DNA from 3 places in the Streptococcus sp. 1F3 genome. Region 2 is predicted to be linked to each of the others. Evidence: predicted binding sites of a transcription regulator. Region 2 holds the regulator's gene; each other region holds the start of a gene.
What was found. The regulator CtsR, encoded in region 2, represses protease genes until heat stress. The targets are predictions, from matches to a motif close to TTGGTCAAAAAAGGTCAAANA.

Region 1: the regulator CtsR is predicted to act here: its motif matches at 3,555-3,575, upstream of holA (DNA polymerase III subunit delta).
Region 3: the regulator CtsR is predicted to act here: its motif matches at 2,229-2,249, upstream of ACVPON_RS04575 (ATP-dependent Clp protease ATP-binding subunit).

Annotation. Positions count from the first base shown of each region.
Region 1 covers NZ_JBUEQR010000109.1:2,036-9,634, reverse strand. Annotated here, with positions in the region: gene ACVPON_RS09390 (DNA internalization-related competence protein ComEC/Rec2) at 1-1,763, shown strand, start outside; gene ACVPON_RS09385 (AMP-binding protein) at 1,930-3,453, shown strand; gene holA (DNA polymerase III subunit delta) at 3,825-4,862, shown strand; gene sodA (superoxide dismutase SodA) at 4,989-5,594, shown strand; gene queA (tRNA preQ1(34) S-adenosylmethionine ribosyltransferase-isomerase QueA) at 5,784-6,812, opposite strand; gene ACVPON_RS09365 (hypothetical protein) at 6,821-7,024, opposite strand; gene ACVPON_RS09360 (glucosamine-6-phosphate deaminase) at 7,131-7,599, shown strand, end outside.
Region 2 covers NZ_JBUEQR010000008.1:8,427-16,025, reverse strand. Annotated here, with positions in the region: gene tsf (translation elongation factor Ts) at 1-628, shown strand, start outside; gene ACVPON_RS00270 (GNAT family acetyltransferase) at 692-1,408, opposite strand; gene traF (conjugal transfer protein TraF) at 1,410-1,757, opposite strand; gene ACVPON_RS00260 (CtsR family transcriptional regulator) at 2,149-2,607, shown strand; gene ACVPON_RS00255 (ATP-dependent Clp protease ATP-binding subunit) at 2,609-5,059, shown strand; gene dusB (tRNA dihydrouridine synthase DusB) at 6,124-7,116, opposite strand; gene hslO (Hsp33 family molecular chaperone HslO) at 7,091-7,599, opposite strand, start outside.
Region 3 covers NZ_JBUEQR010000044.1:86,494-94,092, reverse strand. Annotated here, with positions in the region: gene ACVPON_RS04575 (ATP-dependent Clp protease ATP-binding subunit) at 1-2,138, opposite strand, end outside; gene ACVPON_RS04570 (DUF1797 family protein) at 3,195-3,425, shown strand; gene ACVPON_RS04565 (amino acid ABC transporter permease) at 3,554-4,243, shown strand; gene ACVPON_RS04560 (amino acid ABC transporter ATP-binding protein) at 4,236-4,970, shown strand; gene ACVPON_RS04555 (bifunctional methylenetetrahydrofolate dehydrogenase/methenyltetrahydrofolate cyclohydrolase) at 5,328-6,191, shown strand; gene xseA (exodeoxyribonuclease VII large subunit) at 6,995-7,599, shown strand, end outside.

The DNA of each region.
Region 1 (7,599 bases), on a different contig from region 2:
ATTATCTGAGGACGCAGGGAATTTATCGGATAGTCACGATTCGTCAGATTAAGAAGATTCAAGAGCAGGTCTCATGGAATCCTTTGGATTGGGTCTCCCTGCTTCGGCGAAGGTTCTTGGTATACATTAAGGATCATTTTCCAAATCCAATGCGACACTATATGACAGGGCTCTTATTTGGAGAGTTGGACAAGGAATTTGAGCAGATGAGTGACCTGTATTCGAGCCTAGGCATCATTCATTTATTTGCGCTTTCTGGTATGCAGGTCGGCTTTTTTGTAGATCGTTTCCGCTTTCTTTTCTTACGCTTTGGAGTAAGAAAGGAAATCGTAGATTGGCTACAAGTCCCCTTTTCCTTTCTGTATGCAGGGGTGACAGGGTTTTCTGTCTCAGTCAACCGTTCCCTTTTACAACAATTTTTTGCCAATAAGGGAATGAGTAAGCTGGATAATATGGCTTGTACCCTTATCCTTTCTTTTCTACTGATGCCCCATTTTTTATTAACTGTAGGAGGTGTCTTGAGCTTTGCCTATGCCTTTTTACTGACTGTTTTCGATTTTGAAAACTTGCTGTCTTATAAGAGAGTGCTTGTAGAAAGTTTGATCATTTCGCTCGGCATGTTCCCGTTCTTCATTTATTATTTTTATGGTTTTCAACCCTTGTCCATTCCCTTGACCGTTCTTTTTTCTTTTCTTTTTGATGTTGTTTTGTTGCCTGGTTTGAGCCTTATCTTTCTTCTTTCTCCATTGATAAAACTCACGCAGGTTAATGTTCTTTTTGTGTGGTTAGAAGCCTGCATTCAGTGGGTAGTAGATTTGGGATTAAAACCCTTAATTTTTGGGAAACCGACAGTGATAGGCCTCCTTGTCTTGATGTTTGCGGTACTTTTGATGTATGACCTGTATCAGAATTGGAAATGGCGTCTGGGGCTCATTAGTTTAGTCTTTTTGCTGATTTTTATGACCAAGTATCCCTTGGAGAACGAGGTAACAGTAGTGGATGTTGGACAGGGAGATAGTATTTTTCTGAGGGATATGAGAGGGCGGACTGTTTTGATTGATGTGGGTGGTAGAGTTAGTGGTGCTTGGCAGGAAGTTTGGCAACAAAAGACAAGTCAAGCAAATGCAGAACGAACCCTGATTCCTTATCTTCATAGCCGGGGTGTCGATAGGATTGATTACGTGATTCTGACCCATGCCCATGCGGATCATATAGGGGATTTGGTAGAAGTGGCTAGAGAAGTGGATATTGGCAAGATTTATATTTCTGAAGAAAGCGCTACTAGTCCCGAGCTAATGAAGAGCATCAATAAGATAAAGAGGCGATCCCAGCTAGTAAAAATAGGAGATAAGATTCCCATATGTGACGGTTTTTTACAGGTACTTTATCCTTATCAGCAGGAAAAAGAGGTCAATAATACTTCAGTTGTGCTATATGGTGAATTATTGCAGACTCGTTTTCTATTTACAGGGGATTTGGAAGATGGCGAGTTGGAGTTGATAAAAGGGTATCCCCAGTTGTCTGTCGATGTGTTAAAGGTAGGGCATCATGGCTCAAAAAGCTCTTCTTCTCCAGCATTTTTGGACGCTATTTCCCCAAGGATTGCTTTGATTTCAGTGGGGAAAGACAACCGTTATAGGCACCCTCATCAGGAAACCTTGGAGCGTTTTCAAGAACGGCAGATACAGGTATTTCGGACAGACCAACAAGGGGCTATCCGTTTTAGAGGCTGGAAGAAGTGGAGGATTGAGACGGTGAGATAGTCGCTCGAGTTGACTGAGGAGCTTTCTTGATGGTCTGTATAATACTCAATATTCTAGTGGTTTTCTAATCTTTCTTTGTTCCCATTTGTGGAAGAGATTTCAACATGGTATAATGGTTATCAGTATGTTTTGTTTTTCACAAACTTAGAAAGGTTAGGAATGTAAGATGATTTCCTATCAACCATTAAATTTATATCGTCAATTTAAGGAAGCAGCAGAGCGGTTTCCAGAAGTTGCCATTGTCTTTGATCAGCCTTATCCGTCTTTTCCTGAATTAGGGCTTGAAACTACCTATGCACAAGTTTTTGCTGCGATCCAACAAAGGGCTTACCAGTTAGCGGCTTGGGGAGTGTCATATGGGGATAAGGTCATGTTTTATAAAAGCCCTGCATTTGATACCTATTTACTAGCAGTTGCTGCAACAGCCTTGGGGGCCATTCCGGTAATGCCCTCTTATCACTTGCCAGCTAGTACTATAGATGTCTTTGCTGAGCGCTTAGAGCATTCCTTTATCGTTTTTGATGAGGAGACTGCAGGGCGCGTGGCGGCAATGGAGCGTAAGGATCTGGTGACGACACTGGCAATTACAGAATTGTTGGCATTGCCTGCTAATCCTGTTGCTGAAAACTTGCTTCCTGAAGATGTTATCCAGTATATGACCCATACCTCTGGAACGACAGGGATTCCTAAGTTAATCTGTCACACAGCGCAGACCATGGGCTGGCGCGTGGCATGGCAACAGACTATTTTTGAAAAGATGAGTGAACGACAGTTACTGGCTTTCCACATTTCTCCCGTTCACTCACGCTACAATATTGGGGTTTCTTCTGCTATTGGACTTGGCTTTCCCTTGCTCCCCTTGTCGTCTGCTAAAGCCCAAGACCTCACAAAGAGTTTGGAACACTACAGACCAATGGCGCTTGAAACCCATCCTAATCATTTTGTGCAATGGGCGCAACTGGCAAAGAAAAATCCATCGATTTTTTCAAGTATCCGTTACTATCACTCCACTTTTGATGCTATCAATATCGGGACCTTGCGGGCTTTTTTAGAGGCTTCTAAGGCAAATAATCCAGTCTTTATGCAGGTATATGGTCAGAGTGAATGTGGACCGATGATTTTGAAGTACCACCGTCTAGAAACCCTTGGTCAGACAAGTGGTCGCGATATGGGGGTTGGTCTTAAAGGGTATACAAAGGCACAAATTACAGATGAAAATGGTCAGCCCCTGCCAGCTGGTCAAAATGGTCATATTCAACTCCTATCAAGGGGAAGAGCAGTGACGTATTATAAGGAGGACGCTCGTTTCCAGGAAAATGTTTATGGGGACTGGTGGGATAGTGGCGATTATGGCTGTATGACCGAGGAAGGCACCCTGCTGTTGAAAGACCGTCAGGTCGATGTGATAGAGTCAATCGATAGTAATCTTGCCTTGGAAGATTTCCTATTGGATCGGTTGGATTTCTTGTCAGAAGTTGTGATTATTCGTGATGCTAATGGTGCTCCGCAACCCATTATTGCCCTTGTAGAGGGTGCAGATATGGACTGGGAAGCCTGGTGGCATCAGGTGGCGGATCTGCCTTTGCTTAAGGAACCAATCTTGATGGCTTATGAAGATATCCCACGGACTGCAACCATGAAAGTCCAACGCTTGAAAATGGAAGCCGAGATGAGAATGAAGAATCTCTAGTCTCCTTTTGGAAATGGGATAGAGATGCAAAGAGAAGTTAAGGGAGGGGTCTTTTATTGTGATTCTGAAATCTTAAGCGCCTCTTCCATTTATTCGCTTCTATATTCAATCAAGATCACATTCAGATGAGGTGATGTAGTTATAGATAGAACGTGTTACTCTTCTTGTTTTCTTTTTTATACTCTTTAAAAATCAAAAGGATACTTCGTCAACTTGCCTTGGTGAAGGCTCGTTATACCTTCGGCTTCGATTATAAGGAAATTAGCGGTGCTACTCTCATTTCCAACTGATTTTTATTGAGTATTAAACTCGTGAAAAGAGCTTTAGTGGCTCTTTTTTTGGTATAATGGGAGAAGAAATGCGAGGGAAGTATGACCATTATTGATGAGATTCAGAAAATAAAGAAAGAGAATGTAGGACTACTGACCGTTTTGACTGGGGAAGATGTTGGACAATTTCAACTGGCTAAGGAAGCGCTTCTAAAACAAATTGGTTTTGATAGCAGTGATTTGACCTATGCCTACTTTGATATGTCAGAGATAGACTACGCTCAAGTGGAACTGGATTTAGTATCCCTGCCTTTTTTCTCAGATGAAAAGATTGTCATCTTGGACTATTTTGCCGATGTGACAACCAGTAAAAAACGTTATTTGAGCGATGAGGAATTGAAGAAATTTGAGGATTATTTGAGCCAGCCAGTTGAAACAACGAGGGTCATTGTCATTGCTGGAGGAAAGCTCGATAGCAAACGTCGCTTGGTCAAACTCTTGAAACGTGATGGTCTGGTCTTGGAAGCAAATCATCTCAAAGAAGCGGAACTTCGACAGTTTTTTATGCAGGCTGTTGAGAAAATGGGGCTGAGTATGGACAATAAGGTTATGGACCATCTCTTGGTCAAGTCCAATCTGGATTTTGCAGAAATCCATAAAAATCTTGCTTTTTTACAGTCTTATAAAGGAAGAGACCGGATTAGTCTAGATGATATTGAACAGGCTATTCCTAAAAGCTTGCAGGACAATCTCTTTGATATGAGCCAACTCCTTCTGCAGGGCAAGATTGATCAAGCCAGAAGTTTGGTGCGAGATTTGCGTCTGCAAGGAGAAGATGAGATTAAGCTAACAGCTATTTTACTCAATCAATTTCGTTTGTTTTTACAGGTCCAGCTCTTATACAAAGAGGGCTTGAGCGAGCAGCATATGGTGACCGAATTATCAGGCATTACGGGACGTAAAATCAATCCTTTTCAGGTCAAGTTTGCCCTGCGGGATTCACGTTCTTTATCAGTATCTTTTCTCAAAGAAGTAGTGCAAGTCTTAATTGAGACGGACTATCAAATGAAACAAGGACAGTTTGACAAGGATTATCTCTTTGACATCGCCCTGTTAAAAATTGCTAGCGCCTCCCGTTAGAATCTGGTTTTATAAATGACTATCTTGTCTCAAGATAGAGTGTGGATCAGTTATCAGACAAAAAAATTGAAAAGGCTCTCAAATTGCGGTAGAATAAGAAGTATAGAAGATTAAAGGAGGCCGAATATGGCAATTATTTTACCAGATTTACCATACGCTTACGATGCCCTTGAACCACATATTGATATGGAAACCATGACGTTACATCATGACAAGCATCATGCAACTTACGTTGCCAATGCAAATGTGGCACTTGAAAAACATCCAGAAATTGGTGAGGACTTGGTGGCTCTCCTTTCAGATGTAGATCAGATTCCAGCAGATATTCGTCAAGCCTTAATTAACAATGGTGGTGGTCACTTGAACCATGCTCTTTTCTGGGAGTTGTTGTCACCAGAAAAAACAGAGGTTCCGGCAGAACTAGCAGCAGATATCGCAACGACATTTGGTTCATTTGAAGACTTCCAAGCAGCGTTTACAACGGCAGCGACTACTCGTTTTGGTTCAGGTTGGGCTTTCTTGGTTGTCAATAAGGAAGGAAAGTTAGAAATTGTATCAACTGCGAACCAAGATACACCCATTATGAATGGTTTAACTCCAATCTTGGCACTTGATGTGTGGGAACATGCTTATTACTTGAACTATCGCAATGTTCGTCCGAATTACATCAAGGCATTCTTTGAAATCATTAATTGGACCAAAGTAAACGAACTGTACCAAGCAGCTAAGTAGAATAGGATAAAAAACAATCCTTTACTTGTGAATATAGCATCTTATAAAGACTTGGTCCTAGCATCTCTCCTATCTCTTATTTAGGGTGTTTCTGCAGGCTTTGATGAGAAGGACAAGCAAGTCTAGACACTACGGGGAGTAGTGATTCGTTAAAAAAGAAAGAGATTAGCGTGGGCTAATCTTTTTTACTTATTTGATAAACATAGCATCACCAAAGCTAAAGAAGCGGTACTCGCTTTCGATGGCGTGTTGGTAGGCTTCAAGGATAAATGAGCGCCCTGCAAAGGCAGATACCAGCATGACTAAGGTGGATTTTGGTAAATGGAAATTAGTTGAAAAGGCATCGACTATCTTAAATTGATAGCCTGGTTTGATGAAAATGTTGGTCCAACCAGCATCAGCTTCAATATTTCCGTCAAATTTATTGCCGATGGTCTCTAAGGTACGGATAGAGGTAGTACCAACTGCGACGATGCGGTGACCAGAAGCCTTGACTTCTCGTAGGGTCGCTGCAGCTTCTTCTGATAAGCTATAAAATTCCGAGTGCATTTCATGCTCGTCTAGATTGTCAACAGATACAGGGCGGAAAGTTCCAAGTCCGACATGGAGGGTCAAATAGACCAGCTTGACCCCTTTTGCTTCAATTTTTTCCAGTAATTCTTGGGTGAAATGAAGTCCTGCTGTCGGTGCGGCAGCAGAGCCATTTTCCTTAGCATAGACGGTTTGGTAGCGTTCGCGGTCATCAAGTTTTTCATGAATATAGGGCGGGAGAGGCATTTCTCCAAGGCTTTCTAACACTTCAAGAAAAATGCCATTGTAGGTAAATGTTACGATACGTCCACCGTGATCTAACTCTTGGACGATGGTTGCAGATAGGCGGCCATCGCCAAAGGAAATCCTTGTGCCTACTTTAAGACGTTTGGCTGGTTTAGCAAGTACTTCCCATTGGTCTCCTTGAGTGTTTTTGAGAAGCAGTAATTCTACATGTCCCCCGGTGTCGGTCTTTTCACCGTAGAGACGGGCTGGGAGGACTCGGGTATTGTTCATCACGAGGGCATCTCCCGCTTCCAGCTCCTCTATAATCTGATCGAAATGAGCGTCCACCATCGTTTGTTTTTTGTGATCCAGTATCAGTAGGCGCGAAGCGTCACGCTGTTCAAGTGGGACTTGGGCAATGAGGTGTTCAGGTAAATGAAAGTTAAAATCGGCAGTATTCATGGGTCTCCTTAATTCATTGAAGGTAGGGGTAAGAAATAGATCAATACAAGTAGGGGAAGGGCAATGAGCAGGCTTCCAAAGACAAATAAAGGAATCCAGATCCAAGTCTTTTCCTTCATGAAGTAGGCAAGGATATCAAGGAGGATTCCAACGAGAAAAAGAATCAATAATAGCAGGGTCATTCGCTCTAGCTCCTCTGAGAATAGTTCCATTTATTATATCATAAATCAGCAGTCAGGTCTTGACAAAAATTGGACGATACCCTATAATGGAATAAGAGAAATGGTATATACCAAAAACAAAACAAAGGAGATTCGCATGAAAGTTGTTCGTGTCAAAGACCAGGTTGAAGGGGGGGCTGTTGCCCTAGAATTATTACAAGAAGAATTAAAAGCGGGAGCTAAGGTCCTAGGCCTTGCGACAGGTTCAACTCCGGTTGAATTTTATAAGCAAGTGGTTGCAAGTGATCTTGACTTTTCAGACCTTGTATCCGTCAACTTGGATGAGTATGTGGGACTTGGTAGCGAAAGTGACCAGTCTTATGTCTACTTCATGAATCAGCATTTGTTTGATAAGAAGCCGTTCAAGGTATCCTATTTACCAAATGGTCTAGCTGAGAACTTGGAGGCAGAAGTGGAGCGCTATAATGCCTTGCTAGCAGAGTATCCAGTTGATGTCCAAATTTTAGGAATTGGTCGCAATGGACATATCGGCTTCAATGAGCCTGGCTCTCCGTTTGATGGTTTGACACGGGTGGTTGATCTAACACCTTCTACCATCGAAGCCA
Region 2 (7,599 bases):
ATTCCGTCGCTTTGCTTTGATTGAAAAAACAGATGCACAAGCATTTGGAGCTTACCAACACAATGGTGGACGTATCGGGGTTATCTCTGTCATCGAAGGTGGAGATGAAGCTCTTGCAAAACAAGTATCCATGCATATTGCAGCGATGAAACCAACTGTTCTTTCATACAAAGAATTGGATGAGCAATTCGTAAAAGATGAATTGGCACAGTTGAACCACAAAATTGAACAAGACAATGAAAGCCGTGCAATGGTTGGAAAACCAGCTCTTCCATTCTTAAAATATGGCTCAAAAGCTCAATTGTCTGATGATGTGATTGCGCAAGCAGAAGAAGACATCAAAGCAGAATTGGCTGCTGAAGGTAAACCAGAAAAAATCTGGGATAAAATCCTTCCAGGTAAAATGGATCGCTTTATGCTTGATAATACAAAAGTGGATCAAGCCTACACACTTCTTGCTCAAGTTTATATCATGGACGATAGCAAGACAGTTGAAGCCTACCTTAACTCAGTCAATGCTAGTGTAGTAGCATTTGCTCGTTTTGAAGTAGGTGAAGGAATCGAAAAAGCAGCAAATGACTTCGAATCAGAAGTTGCTGCAACAATGGCTGCAGCGCTTGGTAAATAATCTTGTAACTGAAAAAGAGAGGAACCTTGTTCTTCTCTTTTTGTATGACTGCTCTGATAAGCCTTAGGGCAAAATATAGGTATCCCAATGTTCGTCTGTCTGCTCTTTAAACAATGACCGAAGCGTCATAGCACAGGCATCCACATCATCTGCTTCAAAGTGAATTTCTGTATATTGTTGAAAGAGATAGGGAACGATTTGATTGAGAAAGGAGCGGAGACTTTCTTCGTTATCTCCCCATACATAAGCAATCTCATTGTCTTCTATAAATGCTAGATTTTCAATTCCTTTTGATCCGCTTTGATAATAGACAGTCTGAGGAAGAGTCTTGAAAAAGTCTTCCTCAGTCCCTGTAAAGGGGCTAATCGCCTTGTGACTTTCTATATAGTAATGAAGTAGCAGTCGACCACAAGTCTGATACTTCTTACTTATCCGTTCTGCGATTTGAAATGAAGCAGGGGTAGGCTCTCCAAGATAATCTTGGGTGCTGACAGCTATTTCATAACAAATCCGTTTGCACTGAAAACCTCCTGCCTTTAAAAATGAGATGAGCATTTGATTAGTTGAAGACAGCATCACTTGTAAGGGGGTCTTGATATGGTTATGAATGAGCTGAAAAAGGGGAGTGGCAAGGCTATTGTCATACACAGTTAAGTGAAAGGTTAGATAGGTATGTTGCTGATGATAGGGGTTTTCCGATAGTTCAATGGTTCCAATAGACTGATGACGGAAGGAAACAATGACTTGCTGATGGTTACATTCTACTTGTAGTTGGGTCACTTTAGATGGTTAGGAATTGACGGATTTCGTCTTCTGTCATAGAGCTATCGCAGCGAACCTGCACACCGTTTGAACTAGCAAACAGGAGGGCTGGAACGGTTGCTACTTGGTAGCGTTGACGAAGTGCTTGTAACTGGGGATCTGGATTCGTACTATCAATAAAATAGATAGTCAGTCCTTCTGCTTGGGCAAGGCTGTGGAGCTTTGGTAGAAAACGTTGGCAGTAAGGACAGCTTGCACGTCCTAAAAAGAGGATAGCTCCGTCCTCTTGTGCCAGTAAGCGCTCAGCTTCCTCTATAGAAACAGGGGTAAAATCTTGTACGAGTTCTTGAAATGAATTGGTAAACATAATAACTCCTTTAAAATAAGATACGAGGACGTTTGACACGAGTGATACTCCGTTTATCTTCCACTTCAACAGCCGATTTTCAGGCGAAGATAGCTAGATTATTGGAGGGCTATCAATAACCAGTGGCTCGTAACTCGAACGCAATTCCTCACCTCATTATAGGGAAAACGGATGATAAATGCAAGAAATTCTGTTTGGATTGTCCCTGTAATGATTAAGTGCAGGCTTAAAAATAGTTTCTACTTTTCTCTCCAACTATCAAAGTGAGGAGTGGAGCAGGCCTTCATTGCTTATGGGCTATGCTGAAAATAGGTCTGCATTGCTTTTACTTTTCAAAGTCAGAAATTTAAGGTATAATAGTCAAAGATAGTCAGAGAAAGAGGTAGTGTCTATGGCGATGAAAAATACATCTGATTATATTGAAGAACATATCAAGGCGATTTTAGAGCAAGTGAGTGTAGCAGAATTACGCAGGAGTGAGTTGGCTAGCCGATTTGAGGTAGTACCAAGCCAGATTAACTATGTGATTAAGACACGTTTTACAGCTAGCCGTGGTTATATTGTGGAAAGCAAGCGCGGAGGCGGAGGTTATATCCGAATTGGTCGGATTACGTTTTCAGATAAGCATGAACTAGTCCATGATTTGTTACACAATATGGGGACAGAGTTGTCTAGCACAGTGTTTGCGGATATCTTACAGCTCTTATTTGACGAGCAGTTGATGACAGAACGTGAAGGCAATTTGCTTCTCTCAGCTAGCAGTGATGAAGTATTAGGACAGGAAGCAGCAGCTATTCGTGTGCGCATGATGCGACAGATTTTACGACGATTGGATAGGAAAGAGGATTAGGATGAAATTTTCAAATGGATTACAACGTGCCTATGAAGATGCGCAGTTAATCGGGCAACGATACATGTGCGATTACTTAGAAACTTGGCATCTGTTATTGGCTTTTGTGATCAATCCAGATACGATTGCAGGGGCTGTTTTAGCGGATTATCCATTCGATGTTGCAGATTACGAGCAGGCAACCTATACAGTGACAGAACGTGTCTATCGTGCAGAATTAGAGGATTTTACGTTTTTACAGAGCTCGAAGAGACTGGATGAAGTAGCTCGTTTTGCCCAGAAGATTGCAGAAGTGCTCAAGGCAAAACAGCTTGGGACTGAGCATCTTTTGATGGCAATGCTTCTGGACAAGCGTTCGGTGGCTTCACAAATCTTGGATAAGGCTGGATTTCATTTTGAAGATTCAGATACTAAGATTCGCTTTATTGATTTACGAAAGAATTTAGAAGCAAAGGCTGGTTTTTCCAAGGAAGATTTAAAGTCTATTCGGAACCTCATGAAAGGAGGGAGAGGACATAGACCTACTATGGCGAATATGATGGGAATGCCTCCGGCTCCTCAAACAGGTGGTTTGGAAGATTATACAAGGGATCTGACAGCCCTAGCCCGTGCAGGACAAATTGAGCCGGTTATTGGCAGGGAGGCTGAGATTTCCCGAATGATTCAGATTCTCTCCCGGAAAACCAAGAACAATCCTGTCTTGGTCGGAGAAGCAGGAGTTGGGAAAACGGCACTCGCCTTGGGTCTAGCACAACGGGTGGCAGATGGGGAGGTGCCTGTTAGTCTTGCCAAGATGCGGGTCCTAGAGTTGGACTTGATGAATGTCATTGCAGGGACGCGTTTTCGGGGAGATTTTGAAGAGCGAATGAACAACATCATCAACGATATTGAAGAAGATGGTCAGGTGATTCTCTTCATTGATGAGTTGCATACGATTATGGGGTCTGGTAGTGGGATTGACTCTACCTTGGATGCGGCTAATATTTTAAAGCCTGCCCTTGCACGTGGAACCTTGCGGACAGTTGGGGCAACGACCCAAGATGAGTATCAAAAGCATATTGAAAAAGATGCAGCCCTCTCTCGTCGTTTTGCTAAAGTAACAGTGGAAGAACCGACTGTCGCAGCTAGCATTGCTATTTTGCAGGGTTTGAAGAAAGCCTACGAAAATTACCATAAAATTCAGATTACAGATGAAGCAGTTGTGACAGCTGTAACCTTTGCTAAGCGGTATTTGACTAGTAAAAATTTACCAGATTCAGCGATTGATTTGTTAGATGAGGCGAGTGCAACGGTGCAAAATCGGCAAAAAACAAGTGGGAAGCAATCTGAATTATCTGCCGCAGATGAGGCACTCATAGCAGGAAAACACAAGACAGTTAGCCAGCTATTGATGAAGGAATTGGAGACAGAGAGCCAAGAAATCTTGGGCGATGTCCAAGTGACAGAAGAGGATGTTTTGCTGACGCTCAGCCATTTATCCGGTATTCCAGTTGCTAAGTTAAGTCAGACGGATATCAAGAAATACTTGAACTTAGAAAGAGAGTTGCACAAGCGGGTGATTGGACAGGAAGCGGCGATTTCTGCGGTTAGTCGTGCCATTCGTCGCAACCAGTCAGGGATTCGGACAGGCAATCGTCCGGTTGGCTCCTTTATGTTTTTAGGGCCTACTGGGGTTGGAAAGACTGAGTTGGCCAAGGCATTGGCAGAAGTCTTGTTTGATGATGCGTCTGCCCTCATTCGTTTTGATATGAGCGAATATATGGAAAAATTTGCAGCTAGTCGTCTAAATGGTGCCCCTCCAGGCTATGTTGGCTATGAAGAAGGAGGAGAGCTGACAGAAAAGGTGCGGAACAAGCCTTATGCAGTCTTGCTCTTTGATGAGGTGGAAAAAGCGCACCCTGATACCTTTAATATTCTATTACAGGTTTTAGATGATGGCGTCTTGACTGATAGCAAGGGACGGAAAGTTGATTTTTCAAATACCATTATTATTATGACCTCAAATCTGGGAGCGACAGCCTTACGAGATGATAAGACAGTTGGTTTTGGAGCCCTTGACCTGTCACACAGCCAGGAACACGTTGAAAAACGGATTTTAGAAGAATTGAAAAAAGCCTATCGACCAGAGTTTATCAACCGTATTGACGAGAAAATTGTCTTCCATAGCTTGACCACTCAAGACATGCAAGAAGTGGTGAAAGTGATGGTTCGTCCGCTCCAGGCAGTTATGAATGAAAAGGGAATTCAGTTTAAGATTCAACCGTCTGCCTTGAAATTATTGGCACAGGAAGGCTACGATCGTGAAATGGGAGCACGACCGCTTCGCCGTTTGCTCCAAACAAAAGTGGAAGACCCTCTAGCAGAAATGCTCCTTCGAGGGGAATTGCAGGTAGGAGATAGCCTGAAAATTGGGGTAAAAGCTGGAAAATTGAACTTTGATATTCAGCGCTAGGTTAGCCTCTTTTACCATAGTCTTTCAGGAGCAGTCGTTCGCTGTTTGGTGAGGACTATTCCAAGCTCTTAGATACATCGTAAAAAAAGTCGTATCAACGGACCATTCTAGGGTTGATACGACTTTTATACTCATTTCATTTACCTTTTATTACTTCAAGCATTGTGGAAACTTCGTTTCCTTATTTCCCAGTTCCAATCATCTTCTAGATGATTGGAACTGGCTTTGCCCTACTCTACGATTGTTACTGACTATCGTCAGTATGATTTCCAACCTTCAACAGTCATTAGACTGTTGAAGCAGCCTGCAGCTCGTTTCCTAGTACGAAAAGGAAACGAAATAACTATATAGTGGTTAGGATACCTTATCGAGCGTCTAGCCCAAATATCCCGAAAATGAAGTAGGAGAGAGCTAGTGTCACAGGAATTGGCTGTAAGCAGAGGAGACCAAAGATGAATAACTTGACTTTTTTAAATAGAAGTGAAGCTAAGATAGCTAGCCAACCGCTAGCTGGCAGAAAATAGAGAAAGATAAAATGAGGAACAGATATAAGACTACTTCCAAAAGGAAATTGGATATTGGCTGGAAACCAAGCAATCATAGACCAGATAAACACGATGACAAGGATAAAATAAAGGTCGAAGGGACTATTCTTGATAGCATAGTAGTATTTTAACATTTGATGAACCCCGCAGTTCCAACATTAATTTTTATTGCATCGGCTTTCCAGTAAATGTTGCTAATAAAAGATGGTGACGGAGCTAGTATTCCTAGAAAAGCGGATGATTTAAGGTTTTTTGTCATTTTTTACTTCTTCTTAACTCCCTCTATTGTCATGATACGATATCACTTCTGTATAAAAGAAAGCGTTTTATTGATAATAGTATAAAATAGCTTATATAGAAAAGTCAAGAGATTCTTGTATCTTGAAAAAGTAAGGAGAAGTTTAGCTATTTTTAGTGTTAAACAGTCCGCTGGCTTACACGATGGAGTATGAGCAAGGAGGGCTATTTTTTGTATGACGTTCAAAGGGTTATGATAAGAAGCTGGGAGATTCCAGCTTCTTATTTCTTATGGGCTTCACGGGCTTGATGAAAGAGTGTCTCAACTTCTTCTACTGATTCGGCACGAGCTACTGCGCCACGGATTTTCGCAGCACCAGCCGTTCCCCGTAGATAATGGGGAGCAAGTCCTCGAAATTCACGTACAGCAATGCTTTCGCCCTTGAGATGAACCAGGCGTGTGAGATGTTCAAAGGCGATATTGAGCTTATCATGGAAGCTCAGGTCGGGTAGGATCTCGCCTGTCTCGAGATAGTGGTTGATCTGCTCGAAAATATAGGGGTTTCCCATGGCAGTCCGCCCCACCATGACCGCATCTGCACCAACTTCTTCGATGCGTTGGCGAGCGTCTTGAACGGTGCGAATGTCTCCGTTTGCGATAAAGGGAATCTTGGTTAGGGCTTGGGCGACCTTGGTAAGGGTGTCAAGGTCAACCGTTCCCGTATACATTTGCTCCCGCGTCCGACCGTGCATGGCAAGGGCTGCTACTCCAGCACTTTCTGCGGCAAGGGCATTTTCGACAGCTAGACGAGGGTCTGCCCAGCCTGTCCGCATTTTGACGGTTAAAGGAATATCTAGGACAGAACTTACCTGCTTAATGATATGATAGATCTTATCTGGATCTTTAAGCCACTTGGCGCCGGCTTCATTCTTGATGACCTTGTTGACAGGGCAGCCCATGTTGATATCTACGATATTTGCCTTGGTATTTTTTTGGATAAATTCTGCGGCACGGGATAGTCCGTCCGCATCTCCACCGAAGAGTTGAATGGACACCGGGGCTTCGTTTTCTTCAATGTGCAACATGTGTAGGGTTTTGGCGTTGTTATAAAGCAAGCCTTTTTCTGAAATCATTTCCATCACCACAAGCCCTGCACCCATTTCTTTTGCAATGGTACGAAAGGCAGAGTTGGTCACTCCAGCCATGGGAGCTAGGACTGTCCGATTGGGGATTTCGATATTTCCAATCTTAAAGGGGGTATTGAGATGAGCCATCGATAAGTTCCTCCAAGTCATGTTGGTCAAATAGATAATGGGTTTGGCAGAATTGACAGGTGATAGCAGCTCCCTTATCTTCTTCTTTCATTTCGTTTAAATCACTTTTGGGCAGGCTAGCAAGAGCGTCTAAGAAGCGTTCTTTTGAGCAATCGCAGGAAAAGCTAAGGGCGTCCTCTGCTAAACGTTTGAAACTTTGTTCACCATAGATCGCTTCCAACAGCGCTTCGATATGGTTGCTTGACGCGAGTAGTTGTGAGATAGGAGGCATGGTTTGAATCCGTTTTTCAAATTCTGCGATTTCAGCCTCTGTAGCTCCTGGTAAGGCTTGGAGGAGAAAACCACCTGCCACCTTGACCCTATCTTCTTCGTCCAATAAGACATTCAGCCCAACGGCTGACGGGGTCTGTTGGCTTTCGGTTAAGAAGTAGGCAAAATCTTCTCCGATTTCTCCGGAAATCAAGGGGGTCATGGAATGATAGG
Region 3 (7,599 bases), on a different contig from region 2:
TAGAAGTCTGTCAATGGATCTTCAATGTATTCTTGAATGGTTCTACGAAGCGGGCGAGCTCCCATTTTAGGATCATAGCCCAGGTCAACCAATTTTTCCTTGACCTTATCGGTTACATGAAGGGTAAGTCCTGTTGTTTCTAAACGTTTATTGACATCAAGGAGCATGAGATTAACGATATGGAGGAGGTTTTCCTTGCTGAGGGCATGGAATTCGATAATACCATCAAATCGATTCATAAATTCTGGGCTGAAGAAATGACTGAGCTGACCGAGGACAGAATGGGTGCGCCCTTCCAGAGAAGCACCGAAGCCGACACTAGCTTCTACTTTACCTGTTCCAGCATTTGAGGTCATGATGATAATGGTATCTTTGAAACTGACGGTACGCCCTTGTCCATCTGTCAAGCGACCATCATCAAGGACTTGGAGGAACATATGCATGACGTCAGGGTGGGCTTTTTCAATTTCATCGAGTAGAATGAGTGAATAGGGATTACGGCGGACTTTTTCTGTCAACTGTCCAGCCTCCTCGTAGCCAACGTAACCAGGAGGAGCACCGACTAATTTTGCAACGGCATGTTTTTCCATATATTCGGACATATCAAAACGGATCATATTATCAGCAGAACCAAACAATTCAATGGCTAGTTGTTTTGATAATTCGGTTTTTCCGACCCCTGTTGGTCCAACAAAGAGGAAACTTCCGATCGGACGGTTCGGTGCACCTAGCCCCACCCGGTTGCGACGAATGGCCTTAGCAATTTTATCAACGGCATCATCTTGACCGATGACGTGGGCTTTTAGGTCACTAGCTAGGTTAATCAACTGTGACTGTTCTTTTTCTTTCAAATCACCGACAGGGATATTGGTTTTTTGTTCAATAATTGCTTCGATTTCTTTTTCGGTAATGACTGGAATATCTTCATCGCTAATCGTTGCTTTTTGCATTTCCTTATACTTGGCGATTTGATCGCGGTAATAGGCTGCTTTTTCAAAATCTTCATCACGAGTTGCTTGGGTTTTGCGATTTTCAGCATCAATCAAGCGCTGGTCAATTTCTTTTGGATCAACGAAATTCAAGGTTAGGTTCATCTTCGAACCAGCTTCATCCAGCAAATCAATGGCCTTATCTGGTAGGAATCGGTCTTGAATGTAGCGATTGGACAAAATAGCAGCGGCTTCAATGGCTTCATCGGTGTATTTGACATGGTGATAGTCCTGATACTTACTTTGAATCCCTTTTAGAATAGTGATTGTTTCATTGACACTTGGTTCATCGACCTTGACAGGTTGCATACGGCGTTCCAGAGCTGCATCTTTTTCAATGATGCGGTACTCGTTGAGTGTGGTAGCGCCGACTAGCTGCATCTCGCCACGAGCAAGGGCAGGTTTCAAGATGTTGCCTGCGTCCATATTGCCGTCACCAGCAGAGCCAGCGCCAACAATCTCATGAATTTCGTCAATGAAGAGAATGATTTCCTTACGGTTCCGAATTTCCTCCATTAGCTTTTGCATGCGCTCTTCAAATTGTCCACGGATACCGGTTCCTTGAACTAGACTGACTACATCAAGGCGGATGACTTCACGGCCTTGGAGTTTTTGTGGAACATCGCCATCAACAATCTTTTGGGCTAGACCTTCGACAACAGCTGTTTTTCCAACCCCAGGCTCACCGATGAGGACAGGATTATTCTTGGTTCTGCGGTTTAGAATTTCGATGACTCGTTTGATTTCTTCGTCACGACCGATGACAGGGTCAATATCCCCACGGCGGGCAATTTCGGTTACATTAATGCCAAATTCTTCCAGCAAGCCTTTGGGCTGTTGTGGAGGAGGGGTGGACCCGCCATTGTTACCACGGTTACCACCACCTGATTGGGTAGGTGGGGTTTGGTTGCGAGGTTTTCCAGCAGGTGTATGCCCCGGAATACCACCAATATTATTGAAAAACTCGCTGAATGGATCCATATTATTTGGATTGGCAAGATCTCCCAGACCTTTTAAAATAGCATTATTAGGGTCGGTTTTCATAATTTGGTAACAGTTGTGGCAGAGGTCCACCTGTTGTTGTTTACCATTAAGATTTGTATAGAGATGAATAGTTGCATCGTTGATATTACAATTATGACAAAGCATGGGAATCCCTCTTTTCTATCGAATAGTTGCCTTTTTTTTATTCTTCAAATATGGAAGAATGATAGGACTAGTACAATCTGCAAGAGACAAATAGTCAATAAAGGTCAGATATAAGTTTATTATAACAATATTTAGCCAAATTGCAAGAATCTACTATTGATTAAATCAAGATACAAGCCCGTGAAGAACTCAAAGCGAAAATAGGAGATTGATGCAGTGTTCGATGAACACAAGACAATCTATCTTTTTCGCAAAGAGTTTAGGGCGAGTTCAATTACACCAAGATACAAGCCCGTGAAGAACTCAATTAAGATACGAGAGCGTGAAACGAGTAAAGCAAAAATAGGAGTTTTGACGCAGAACCTTGGTTCTAGGAAAAACTATCTTTTTTGCACAACTCGTAGCTCGAGTTCAATTAAGATGTGAAGCCGTTAAAAAACCGACTGAAAAATAGGAAATCGAAGCAGGTTGCTTGGCAACCAATGAGATTTATCTTTTTTCCGAGGTTTTAGGCTGAACTCAATTACATAAGATACGAAAGCGTTTGACATGAGTTTCACTCGTTTTATTTCCAACTTTCACCAGTCTGAAAGTGAATGGTGAAGTAATTCCTAGACAGAATAGAGAATTGAAGCAGGTTGCTTGGCAACCAATGAGATTTATCTTTTTTCCGAGGTTTTAGGCTGAACTCAATTACACAAGATACGAGAGCATTTGACACGCGTTTCACTCGTTTTATTTCCAACCTTCACCAGTCTGAAAGTGACTGGTGAAGCAACTCCTAGACAAAATAGACAATCAAAGCAGCTTGTCTTGCAAGCAATGGGATTTATCCTCGCTTTTTAGTTTCTCAGCCCGGGTAAACAAACCTACTCCACTGGATTAGGTCTATTGCTAGTGAGTTGCACTCTAGCGGTTGAAAGGCTGATCATGTATCAAGCAAAGGACTATGAGAGGAGCTATTACTGGGGGTGGCAAGAAGAAAGATAGATAAAGCAAGACTTTTTACAGGAAATGTGGTAGAATGTTTTTATAATAAGAATTAGGAGAAGTGATATGGAATCACATTTAGTGCGAATTATTAACCGTTTGGAAGCCATGACGACTGACGGTGGAACCTTAAAACGTAATTTTGAACGTGATGGAATTGTTGTTGCAGAGGTTGCTTACAACTTTGATGAAGAAAATGGTTCTGTCTTTACGCTTCGCGATGTCCAAGCACGTGAGACATATACCTTTGATAGCATTGACTTGATTGCAATGGAAATTTATGAATTATTGTACTAATTCTGACTAGAAATGAAAAAGCACCTCGGTGCTTTTTTTATGAAATGAATATTTAAACAAGAAAGTTGTATTTTTATTCAATAAATGCTATAATGTATGAAATAAACAGTGTGAAAAGAGGTAGAGAAATGGATTTTTCATTCCTTCCCAAGTATTGGGATTATTTTAATTATGGAGCGATTGTAACGCTGATGATAGCAGTCTTGGTTGTATTCTTCGGGAGTATTTTAGGAATGATGTTGGCATTTGCTCAACGTAGCAAGTTTTCTCCCTTGGCTTGGTTAGCCAATGTCTATGTCTGGATTTTCCGTGGAACCCCTATGGTGGTGCAGATTATGATTGCCTTTGCGGTTATGAACATCACGGCACCGACCTTTGAGTTGGGGATTTTATCCGTAGACCTATCTCGCTTGCTACCGGGCATCATTGTGATATCCATGAATAGTGGTGCTTATGTATCAGAGACAGTGAGGGCAGGAATTAACGCCGTCCCTAAGGGGCAGCTGGAAGCCGCCTACTCTTTGGGGATTCGTCCTTTTGAAGCCATGAAATCGGTCATCATGCCACAGGCAATAAAAAATATCTTGCCAGCTTTGGGAAATGAGTTTGTGACGATTTTAAAAGACAGTTCCCTCTTGTCTACAATCGGCGTAATTGAGCTCTGGAACAGTGCAACGACTGTTGCGTCAACGACCTATTTGACTTTGACGCCTCTTTTATTTGCGGCTGTTTATTATTTAATTATGACTAGCGTCTTGACGGTAGCGATTCAAGTATTGGAGAAACAGTTAAATAAAGGAGGGCAGGTACATGTGTGAGACTATTCTTTCGATCAAGAATCTTCATAAATCATTCGGTAAAAATGAGGTGTTAAAAGGGATTGACCTTGAGATTGGCAAGGGACAGGTAGTCGTCATTATCGGACCTTCCGGTAGTGGGAAATCAACCTTTTTACGAACCATGAATCTGCTCGAAGTACCAACCAAAGGTACGGTGACCTTTGAGGGGGTAGATATTACCGATAAGTCAAATGACATTTTCAAAATGCGGGAAAAGATGGGGATGGTTTTCCAGCAATTCAATCTTTTCCCAAATATGTCTGTTTTGGATAATATCACCTTGTCACCGATAAAGACGAAGGGATTAACAAAGGCTGAGGCAGAAAAAATTGCCTATGACTTACTTGACAAAGTAGGATTACCAGACAAGGCTCATGCCTATCCTCAAAGTCTATCAGGAGGACAGCAGCAACGGATTGCCATTGCACGAGGACTTGCGATGGCACCAGATGTCTTACTATTTGATGAGCCGACGTCTGCCCTTGACCCAGAAATGGTTGGAGAGGTGCTGGCTGTCATGCAGGATTTGGCTAAGTCAGGGATGACCATGGTTATTGTGACCCATGAAATGGGCTTTGCACGGGAGGTAGCTGATCGTGTCATCTTTATGGACGGCGGCCTTGTCGTAGAAGACGGGACACCGCAGCAAGTCTTTGAAGAAACTCAAGAAGAACGAACCAGAAATTTTTTGTCAAAAGTATTATAAAAATAACCGCTGGAGTTTATTCAGCGGTTTTGGCATACTGGTTGATTGTAGGAATGAAGGTACTAGTTATCAAATATACTTATTTCGTCTAACTTTTATTACTTCGACGATTGTGGAAACTCCGTTTCTCTATTTGGGATTGAAGAGTATTAGCAAAAGAATCTGTAAGAGAAGTAGGGGCTGTAAATACCACTTCTGAATGACCGGATTACCAGAGTGAGTCAAGAAAAAAGAACTTGTTTTTGCATCAGCTAAGAAAAGCTTAAAATATGTCTTATCCCATCTCCTGAGGGTGACAAAGTGCTAGGAGTAGGGATAAAATTTTGGTATAATGAAAAAAACGTAAAGGAGATGAAGATGACACGGATGGATGGAAAAGCTTTAGCAGCAAAAATGCAGGGACAGTTAGCAGCCAAGACGGCAGTATTAAAAGAAAAGACGGGAGTGGAGCCAGGTCTTGTTGTGATTTTGGTCGGAGACAATCCTGCTAGTCAGGTCTATGTTCGTAATAAGGAGCGCTCAGCTCTCGCAGCTGGATTTAGGAGCGAAGTAGTGCGTTTGTCTGATACGACGAGCCAAGAGGAGCTTTTGGCGGTGATTGATCGTTATAATCAGGATGCCAACTGGCATGGCATTTTGGTTCAACTTCCCTTGCCTGAGCATATGGATGAGGAAGCGATTCTCCTTGCCATTGATCCAGATAAGGATGTAGATGGTTTTCACCCCATGAATATGGGGAAATTCTGGAGTGGTCATCCTGTTATGATTCCCTCAACTCCTGCAGGTATTATGGAGCTCTTGCGCGAATATAGGATCAATCCTGAAGGAAAAAAAGCTGTCGTAATTGGTCGTAGCAATATTGTTGGAAAGCCCATGGCCCAGCTCTTACTAGATGCCAATGCGACGGTGACGATTGCTCATTCGCGAACAGAGAATTTATCTTCCCTTACTCGAGAAGCTGACATCTTAGTTGTAGCTATCGGTCGTGGGCATTTTGTGACCAAGGAGTTTGTCAAGGCAGGAGCAGTCGTGATTGATGTTGGAATGAATCGTGATGAGAATGGCAAGCTGATTGGTGATGTTGCCTTTGATGAAGTCAAGGAACTTGCAAGCCATATCACCCCTGTTCCGGGGGGAGTAGGTCCTATGACCATTACCATGCTCATGGAGCAGACTTATCAGGCTTGCAAGAGGCTTATTGCTTTACAAGCAAATGATTAAATCAACTCTAGGGACTATTCCAGACTGATGAAGGTTGGAAATAACACGAGTAACACTCGTGCCAGACGCTCTTGTATCTTAATGTAACTGAGTTCGGACTAAGAGCTGTGTAAAAAAGATAGATTTCCTCGTGTTCATCGAACACATCGTAAATCTCCTATTTTCGCTTTGAGTTTTTCACGGGCTTGGTATCTTGATTTAATTGAACTCGAGCTACGAGTTGTGCAAAAAAGATAGTTTTTCCTAGAACCAAGGATCTGCGTCAAACCTCCTATTTTTGCTTTACTCGTTTCACGCTCTCGTATCTTAATGTAACTGAGTTCGGACTAAGAGCTGTGTAAAAAAGATAGATTTCCTCGTGTTCATCGAACACTGCATCCATCTCCTATTTTCGCTTTACTCGTTTCACTCTCTCGTATCTTAATGTAACTGAGTTCGGACTAAGAGCTGTGTAAAAAAGATAGATTTCCTCGTGTTCATCGAACACGTCGTAAATCTCCTATTTTTACTTGGCTCTTGACGTCCTCACATCTTCATTGAACCCGCCCTAAACTCTTTGCGAAAAAGACAAATTCTCCTAGAAACTAAAGTTTCTTCGTCAAATTTTCTATTTTCGCTTTGAGTTTTTCACGGGCTTTGTATCTTGATTTTATTGAACTCGAGCTACGAGTTGTGCAAAAAAGATAGTTTTTCCTAGAACCAAGGATCTGCGTCAAACCTCCTATTTTTGCTTTACTCGTTTCACGCTCTCGTATCTTCATTGAGTTCTTCACGGGCTTGGTATCTTAATTGAAAGGAGTTTTATGCCAGATTATTTATCGGTGTCGTCATTGACTAAGTATTTGAAATTAAAGTTTGATCGGGATCCGTATTTGGAGCGGGTCTATTTGACAGGTCAGGTGTCTAATTTTCGTAAGCGACCTAGTCATCAATATTTTTCACTTAAAGATGAAAAGGCGGTGATTCAGGCAACGGTTTGGGCTGGGGTTTACAAGTCTTTTGGGTTTGAATTGGAAGAGGGCATGAAAGTCAATGTCGTTGGTAGGATTCAGCTCTATGAGCCAAGTGGTAGTTACTCCATTATTATTGAAAAGGCTGAGCCAGATGGGGTTGGTGCTCTTGCAATCCAGTTTGAGCAATTGAAAAAGAAACTGGGAGACGAGGGGCTTTTTCAAGATACATTCAAACAAGACCTACCGCAATTTGCACAGAAAATTGGTGTGGTGACTAGCCCTAGTGGAGCGGTTATTCGTGATATTATCACAACGGTAAGTAGGCGTTTTCCGGGTCGGCAAGTGCTCCTTTATCCAACAAAAGTGCAAGGAGATGGGGCAGCGGCTGATATTGCACATAATATCCGAAGGGCTAATGAGCGAGAGGACTTGGACCTTTTGATTATTGGGCGTGG